Regions from separate parts of the Corynebacterium sp. NPDC104732 genome, predicted to be linked through region 1. Evidence: predicted binding sites of a transcription regulator. Region 1 holds the regulator's gene; the other holds the start of a gene.

Region 1 (4,414 bases):
GACGAGCACATCTGGTTTGGTGGTGTACACCTGGCGTAGCACCGCGCCGAGGGGTTGACCGGACGTGGAGACCGCGATCTTCACACCAGGGTGGTAGAGGCGAAGTGCGCGCATGACATCGACGTACCAGGAGGCATGAGCGATGTCAGGAAGCATACCGGCGAGGACGACCCATTCGGCGGTTTCTGCCGCCGCTACGCACATATCCCGCAGGATCGCCAGTTCCGACACTTTCAGTTCCATGGGAGGGTCAACAAACTGCAGCTGGCGACCGGCGGGCGAATCGATGAGGTATCGCACGGGGATAGGGCCGGGGACGTCAACAATCTCGTAGGGAAGCCCCTGCAGCGAGAGCATGCGGATGAATTGACTGACCTCGGGAGCTGGGACCAGCACGCGGGTATCCTGGCCTGCGCAGTAGAGCATTTGGGCCACATTGACCCCGCCGCCTGCTGGTACCACGGCTACTTCGGACAGGGCGTTGGTGTGCTCCCAGGACAGTTCCTCGGACAGCCGTGAGGTGCGGAACAGCTCGGGCGTGGTTGCGACGTTAAGGATCATGATGCGATAACTACCTGGATCTCGCGTTCGCGCAGGGCTTCGACGATGGATTCTGGGGCGTCCGCATCAGTGACTACCACGTCGATGTCGTCGATCCCGGCGAAGCTCACCAGGTAGTCATTGCCGAGCTTGGTGGAGTCACACAGCACGACCACCTTCTGAGCATTGGTGATCATGGCGCGCTTCACCGCGGCCTCCTGGGAATCGGCGGTGGACAGACCGTGGTCCAGGGTGAGAGCATTGGTGCCGATGAACGCGACTTCCGCACGCATCAGGGCCAAGGTGCGTAGTGCGGTATCGCCGACTACCGCCTGGGTGATAGCGCGGACCGTGCCTCCCAGCAGCTGTACCTCGTCTAGTCCGGCGTTAGCCAAGCTCAGTGCGATAGACAGGCAGTTGGTAACGATGGACCAGTGGTGCGCCTGTGGATCTTCAGCCAACATATCTGCCAATGCCGCGACCGTTGTGCCAGCATCGAGGAAAATACCACCGTGCCGATCTGGAAGGAACTCCAGCGCCCCTCGAGCAATAGCGCTTTTGGCGCCAGAGGCGGACTTTGAACGCGTGTCAAGGGTGAACTCGGTGGTGAGGAAGCTTTGGGTGGCTACTGCACCACCGTGGACGCGGTGGATGATTCCTTCGTGAGCGAGTACGGCGAGGTCGCGTCGTACCGTCTCGGCGGTGACATCGAAACGTTGCGCCAGGTCGGTGACATTGACGCGGCCTTCAATAGCGGTGAGGGACGCAATCTGGCGGCGGCGTTCTTCTGCGTACATTCATACTCCTAGGGATAAAGCAGCGGTGTACCACACTAAAACGTGACCCCAGCATTCGGTTATAACTGGAGTCACTGTTGTTGCAGAGTATCTGAATAAATCCAGTCCAGTATCCCACAAAGTTGGTGTCCGATCGGGCAAAGCAAACAAAATGTGTCGCAAAAGCTACCGAAACTACCCCCGATTTGGGAAGAGGAAAGTTTTGTAATGGAAACAATGCCTGGTTGTGGTTACCCCATAGCAGGCCCCTAGCTACAACTTGCGCAGGACGGAGACCACCTTTCCCATGATTTCCGCATGCTCGGCAGGGATTGGGGAGAAGGCATCGTTGTGGGGAAGGAGCCAGACACCAGTGGAGTCTGAGTGGAACTCTTTGACCGTTGCCTCGCCGTCGATCATGGCTGCAACAAATTCACCCTCCTCTGCAACTGGTTGGGAACGGACAACAACCCAGTCTCCGTTGAGGATGCCTGCATCTCGCATGGATTCGCCGACCACTTGCAGCATAAACAGCTCGCCGTCGCCAACAATGTCGGCGGGCAGCGGGTAGTACTCCTCGATGTTCTGCTCGGCAAGAATGGGATTGCCGGCGGCAATGCTGCCCACAACCGGGATGAAGTTGGTAGCTACCGCCTCCGAAGGGGCCGGGGTTTCCACTTGCTTCTTTCGCCCAGGCTTTGGACCGGCCTTTGACTTAGTGACCTCCGGTAGGTGGCGGACATCTACCGCGCGTGGCTTGTTGGGGTCTCGGCGCAAGAAGCCTTTTTCCTCAAGCTGGCGTAGCTGATATGCCACAGAGGAGGTGGACTGCAGATCTACGGCGTCGCCAATCTCGCGAATGCTCGGAGGGTAGCCCCGAAGTACCACGGCATCGCGGATAACTTCTAGGATTCGTCGCTGGCGTTCGGTGAGCTTCGGCTGTGGCGAATTTTTCTTAGCTGGTGACATGGTAAGTCCCTTATGGTGCTTGTTCGAAAATTAACTTAGGAACGGACGTTGGTGTTTTCGAATAATGGTAGTGGCTGTGTTGTTGCCAAACACAGTACCAGCTAAAACACGTGGTGTCATATTAATTTTCGAGTGTTGAGAAAAATTTCTTTCGAAAATGTGGGCCAACGCTAGACATTCGAAAATGATCGTGCTACAAATCGAACATAGCAACGAATTTCGAACATGTGGGCTATGAAAATGCTTCGAGGGAGGGCTGCCGTGTCGGCACGATCTCCTAGAGTGCACAACCAGTCCACTAAGAAAGGAAGGTAGACCCGATGACCACCGTCAGCACTCCACGCTCTTACGCTCACAACAGCTTCGCGTCTCACGCGGTAGTACCTCCTGCGGCAACCTGGAATGGGGGAGATTCCCGGTTTACAGCGAGCCATACTCGCGTTGTTCAAGGGCGCGTGCTACCGCCACAGGGAGTGACTAGCACTCGGCGCAGCGCTTCCCCGCGTCGGTTTGCTCTTGGGCAGCTAGCAATGGGCGCGGTCTTAGGGCTCACCGCTGTGATTGGAATGCTGGCGGTAGATCCGGCTGATGACGTAGTAACGCCAGCCACGGGCACCACGCACTTCGCTTCCATGAATGTGAAGTAAGGGCACTAGAATCAGAAACGTTCCCGCCACGACTATTGCCCGGAGCGTACCTGATCCTATGTACTGTCCTTTTTGCCATCACACGACATCCCGCGTGATTGATTCCCGCGTCATCGATGGCGGCGCCGCAATTCGGCGTAGAAGAGAATGCTCTCAATGCGAGGGCCGGTTCACCACCGTAGAAAAGGCGGTGCTCTTGGTTGTTAAGCGAAACGGTGTGACGGAACCGTTTAGTCGTGAAAAAGTCATCACTGGTGTGAGACGAGCATGCCAGGGACGCGACGTGTCCGACGATGCCCTTAAGCGACTAGCTCAAGAAGTAGAAGAGTCGGTACGCAGCCACGGCAGCAGTCAAATCAACGCTAACGACATTGGCCTAGCCATCTTGGAACCGCTCCGAGAACTGGACGAGGTGGCCTACCTGCGCTTCGCCTCGGTGTATAAGTCCTTCGAAAGCGCAGACGATTTTGAGTCCGAAATTCGTCTCATGCGTCGTCGAGCCCGAAACGCTTAGCTCCCGCTACCGTAACTTAGCGATCGCCTTCTCGATCCGGCGCACCGACACCGAATGCGCGGTTCCCAGTTGCTGAGCGAACAAGCTAACCCGCAACTCCTGCAGCTGCCAATTAATATCCTTGACTGCAGCAGTCTTTTCCCTGCCTCGAGGCAAACTACGGAGCTTCTGCTTCAGCAAGTCCTGGCAGGCAGTGACTTCATCCTGCAGATCCGCATCCCGGTCGGGATCCCTGTCCATCGCATCCAGACGAATAAGCATCGCTCGCAGATACCGGGGCAAGTGACGCAGATGGTCCATCCCATGAATGCTAATGGCGTGCTGCGGCAGCAAGAACGCTAGCTGCTCTCGCATGTCGTCGATAGCCTCGCCAGTCCACTGGTCTAGCTCATCTTTTACCGCCAAATAATCCACCAGCGCCGGTGCCAGCGTGACCACTGTCGCACGGACTTTTCCGGGCACGTCCGGCTTGATCTTCGTTACCAGGTCAGCAAAAGCCTCCGGTGAACGAACGGGGCCGCCGTGGGCCAGCAGCAGATCGCGCACCGCCGCAACCTTTGCGTCCTCCAACAGGCCGGTCATTTTCCCGTGCGGATAGTGCTCTACTCCCACGCGTTGTTTCAGTGGCAGACCATTGAGCATGTTCTTGCCTGGCGTCGGAATCTCCTTGAGCAGTAAAGCAAGGGTGGCGGTGAGCATCGCAGCGTCGGCTTCCGCCTGGGTTGGTAGCGCATGCACGGCAACGCCATCCGAGCTCACCACTAAGGCAGGGTAGGCCACAATGTCCTGACCATCGACCTTAGTCACTACCTCTGTAGGGAGGCTCCCAAGAGCGTCGTTATCCCACGTCAACGCGGTGTCGCTCACTTGCTTTCCACGTCGTACCGCCTTGTTGACGGAGGCCTTAACTTTCTCCGTACTACGGCTCTTGAGCGCCGCCAAAGATTTGTCGGAGTCGACGATCTTCC
Region 2 (4,414 bases), 170 kb from region 1:
GGCGCACAGTGCGTCGCCCCCGCTCGCTTTTCGACGCCACTAGGAGCGCACCCCATAATGTCCAGCAACTTCCTCGAGCATTCTCTCGGTTCCCTCACCACGACCGCGGGCACGGACGTCGGCATGGCGGTTGCCCCGGAAGCAGTTAAGCGTGCCCGTCGGCGCATCGACGTAGACCAGCTGTATGAGGCTGTGCTGGCGGGGAATCGCACCCAGATGGCGCGGGCAGTGACCCTGCTGGAATCTACGGCCCCGGCACACCGCGTTTTGGCACAAGAGCTGCTGGTCAAGCTGCTGCCGCACTCCGGAAACGCACTCCGCGTCGGCCTCACCGGTGTTCCTGGTGTAGGTAAATCCACCACGATCGAGTCACTGGGAATGAAGCTGATCAAGGAGGGCCACAAGGTAGCGGTCTTGGCTATCGACCCCTCTTCCACAAAGACTCGTGGCTCCATCCTGGGTGATAAAACCCGGATGGCAAAGCTGTCCGCCGAGGACAATGCGTTCATTCGTCCGTCGCCGTCCGCCGGCACCCTTGGAGGTGTGGCGAAGGCGACGCGGGAATCTATGGTGGTGTTCGAGGCCGCGGGATTTGACATCATCATCGTGGAGACCGTTGGTGTGGGCCAGTCCGAGGTGGCGGTGTCTCAGATGGTGGATGTGTTCTGTTTCCTTGCGCTCGCGGGCGCGGGAGACCAGCTCCAGGGCATTAAGAAGGGCGTGCTGGAGATGGCTGAGATCGTGGCCATCAATAAGGCCGACGGGCCGAACCTGAAACAGGCGAAGCGAGCTGCCCGCGAGCTGGCGGCTGCGATGCGGATGGTGCGTCCCGAGGATTCCTTGTGGCACCCACCAACAATCACCATGTCAGCTGTGGAGCATGAAGGGCTCGAGGAGTTCTGGGGTCACGTTCAGGAGCACCACAAGGTGATGCGTGAGTCCGGTCAGTTTGAGCATCGTCGCCGGGAACAACAGGTGGGTTGGATGTGGTCGATGGTGCATGAGACCTTGTTGCAGCGTCTCAACACTAACCCGGATGTGGTGGCAGCCCGTGAATCCGTGGAAACGCAACTACGGCACGGCGAGATTACTCCTACGCTGGCTGCGGAGGAGATCTTGCGTGCCTTTGATGGAGCTACTGGCGACTAGGCTGCTTGGGCGCAGTGCTGGCAGGTAGTTCCTGGTGGTGCCGCGCCGAAGAGTCGCATCATCTGTCCTGGGTTAAACCAGGTGTGGGGGCTGATATTGATGCGCGGTGTTCTGTGCGGGTCGATGTGTTTCGGGGGCCGCCACAGCAGGTGGCCTGTTTTGGAACAGTAGGTCCACCACTTGTCGGGGTCTTCCTGAGCATCGTCGGTGTTTCGGTGGGTGGCGTGTCCGATGAAGGTGAGATTGTCGCCGGCTGACCGTCCGCCGTACCGCCAGGCGCAAATGTGGTGGATTTCGCACATGGCTGCCGGCAGGTGAGAGCCCGGCGTCATGTCACCACCTTGGGCTGCGACGAGTCCGAGGTAGGCGTGGAGGTCTGCAGTTCGTTTGAATTTCCCGAGTTCGATCAGGTTGCCGGTGCCTTCTTCTAGGAGGGCAAGAAAGGCGTTTTTGTCAGCTCCGAGCCTAATCAGGTCGGGGATTGGCAGGAGAGTGCCTACGTCTGTCGCAACGGGCCCTGCAGCGTGGACGAGCTGTTCGATAGACATGGTGGCGACGACTGTCGAGCATCCTCTGGTGGGAGTCATAGCTCCACCCGGCCCCAGGGCGCATTTGAGTGCTGCGACAAGCGCGTCGTGACGGCGTTGCCCGGCGAAGCGGTCATCGTGGTCTTTTTCTCCAGCCGGGAGCAGGTCACCGGGGCCAGCGTAGTCAGCGAACAGCCTGCTCAGCAGGGCGTGGAGCTCCGGTGTTGCAGTGACGTAGAGGCTAGACATCAGGTCAGCGCCCTGGCGGGACAGTGTGGCGTCGCGAAGCTTGCGGCGGTTGTCGTCGGCTGGTTCAGAATCCGCGGCGAGTCCTTGAAGGATTTTTTGGCCAGCCGACCGGAGGTCGTCCGGAGCAAGCTCGGTGGCGAACCCTGCCATCATGGCTTCGACATGGGCGCGGACCTCGGCGGTGATGTCGTCGGGCAACGCCGCCATTGTCTTGGATATTTCTACAGCGGATTCGACGCCGAACAGCCCTTCACGCATTCCTTGTGCAGTATGCGGGTGCGCGGCCGGGGAGGTGTCGGGACTACCGAGAAACGGTGGCTTTTCAAAGACGTCCTCAGCGATGCGTAGGTAATTCCGTAGTTCGGCTCGGGAGAACCTCCCGACATGCCTGAGTTTGTTTGACCCTCCTGCCGTCCTCGGAAAAACCTCGCGTTCGTTGACTAGCTCCCGGAGGGCGTACAGGGTAGTAAGTTGGGCGAGTCGCTCTAGTTCGCGCGTAAGATCGAGAATCTGCCACAACTGTTCAGCATCCATGGCATGATGTTCGAGCACGTCAAAGGCTGCCCGTTGCGCCGCTATCGCGTCCACGAAGCCTTGCTTGACCTGCTCTAATGTGTTCATGGCCCCATTATAAAAATTGGGCCGGACACAACCGGAAGAAAACTAGCACACCTGTTCGAATGAAGTTTAAGTACAATGGGCACCATCTGCACCCAATAACAAAGGAGTTCAATCATGGCTGACCACGGCCCCAACCCTTATGTCCTGGATATCGAAAAGGCAACCACGGATAACGAGAATTTCCGTGACACCCTCTGGACCGGCAAGCACCTGCAGATGACTGTCATGAGCATCCCTGCCGGTGGCGAGATTGGCGCTGAAGTCCACGATGATCACGACCAGTTCCTCCGCGTCGAGGCTGGTAAGGGTCATGTGATGATCGGCGCCGACGAAAACAACCTCGACATTGATCAGGTCGTGGAGGACGACTGGGCTATCTTTGTCCCGGCCGGCAAGTGGCACAACGTGGTCAACGAAGGCGACGAGCCACTGAAGGTCTACTCAATCTACGCCGCCCCGGATCACCTCCCAGGCACCGTCCACGCCACCAAGGAGGACGCGGACAACGATCCGAACGAGCAGCACTAGGCTTATCGACGCAGTACCATCCCCATCTCTGTGACCTGCGGGTCAGTGGTGGGGATTTGCCGTGTTACAGAGAAACCGAACCTCTCATAGAGCCGCTGCGATCCCGGGGTGGTCGCTTCCAAGTAGACCAGCCCTGTAGCGCGCTCTAATCCGTGCCTGAGCAGCCTCGAACCGACACCTTTGCCCTGAGCTGCGGGAGAGACCGCCAGTGCGTAGAGATACCAGTGCGGTTCGGTGGGGTGGTAGGACATGGAGCGGGCGTCGCGAAGCAGCATGCGATAAGCGTCGCCACCATACATCGCGACGTAGCTAGGGAAGTGGAACCAGTGGTCGTCGTTTGGGAGATTCCAGCAAGCGGCGCCAACGAGTGTCGTGCCATCGAAGCACAGGTCCACGACGCCCTCGGGAACAAACTCCACTGCCAACTGGCGCTCGAAGATAGGGGCCATGTCTCCGGCGCGGTTTACCGGACCACATCCTTGAAAGTAGCTCCGAAATGCCGCATCGTCCGCGAATACCTCTGCCATCAACCGCGCAACGTGAGGAATATCCGAACGCTCAGCTTCACGAATCATAACCGCAGGCTACCACGGGTGCGGGCGGTAATCCTTTAGAAAGCAGCCGTAGAGGTCGACGCCATGTTCGCCTTGCACGATCGGATCGTACACGCGGGCGGCGCCATCTACCAGATCAAGTGGGGCGTGAAATCCTTCCCGCGCGAGGCGTTCTTTCACGGTGTGTGGGCGCTCGTCGGTGATCCAGCCGGTATCCACCGCCGTCATGAGGATGCCGTGTTCAAAGAGTTCCCCCGCTGCCGTGCGCGTGAGCATGTTGAGCGCTGCTTTGGACATGTTGGTGTGCGGGTGTCCTGGGCCTTTGTATCCCCGCCCGAACACTCCCTCCATCGCGGACACATTCACGATGTATTTTCGCCGGGCCGTGGCGGCCTCCAGCGCGGGGCGCAGCTCGTTCACGAGGATGAACGGGGCGGTCTGGTTGCACAGCTGCACCTCCAGCAGCTCAAGCGCATCCACATCGCCAACGACGGCCGACCAGGAGTTGGCGCTACCCAGATCTGGGATGAGGCCACCGGCGTCCACAGCGGTACCGTCGGCAATGCGCTCCAATGACGCTGCGCCACCTGACAGTGCCGCTAGCGCCAGCTCCTGGGCATGCGCGGTGCTCGTCCCGCCAGTGAGGGCAGCCGGGTGCAGTGCGGCGGTATCGCCTATGGACAACACCTTGACCTCGCTAGCCGGGCCTTCCAGTGGTGCGGATTCAGCTGCGACCAAGCCGGAATACGCGCCAGGTGAGCGCCGCACCGTTTGCGCGGCATTGTT

What was found. Region 1 encodes LexA, which represses DNA repair genes until DNA is damaged. Its sites were predicted from a motif close to CGAACANNTGTTCG; they were not measured.
Region 2: ACZ6ZO_RS00475 (HNH endonuclease signature motif containing protein) is a predicted target of LexA. The motif match lies at 2,591-2,604, and genes of this name have one in related genera.

What each region holds. Positions count from the first base shown of each region.
Region 1 is NZ_JBVJNS010000001.1:263,753-268,166, reverse strand. Features, by position in the region: gene ACZ6ZO_RS01300 (carbohydrate kinase family protein) at 1-561, opposite strand, end outside; gene ACZ6ZO_RS01295 (DeoR/GlpR family DNA-binding transcription regulator) at 558-1,337, opposite strand; gene lexA (transcriptional repressor LexA) at 1,590-2,285, opposite strand; gene ACZ6ZO_RS01285 (hypothetical protein) at 2,606-2,932, shown strand; gene nrdR (transcriptional regulator NrdR) at 2,991-3,446, shown strand; gene hrpA (ATP-dependent RNA helicase HrpA) at 3,453-4,414, opposite strand, start outside.
Region 2 is NZ_JBVJNS010000001.1:97,007-101,420, reverse strand. Features, by position in the region: gene meaB (methylmalonyl Co-A mutase-associated GTPase MeaB) at 58-1,149, shown strand; gene ACZ6ZO_RS00475 (HNH endonuclease signature motif containing protein) at 1,146-2,546, opposite strand; gene ACZ6ZO_RS00470 (cupin domain-containing protein) at 2,661-3,074, shown strand; gene ACZ6ZO_RS00465 (GNAT family N-acetyltransferase) at 3,077-3,649, opposite strand; gene ACZ6ZO_RS00460 (SDR family NAD(P)-dependent oxidoreductase) at 3,659-4,414, opposite strand, start outside.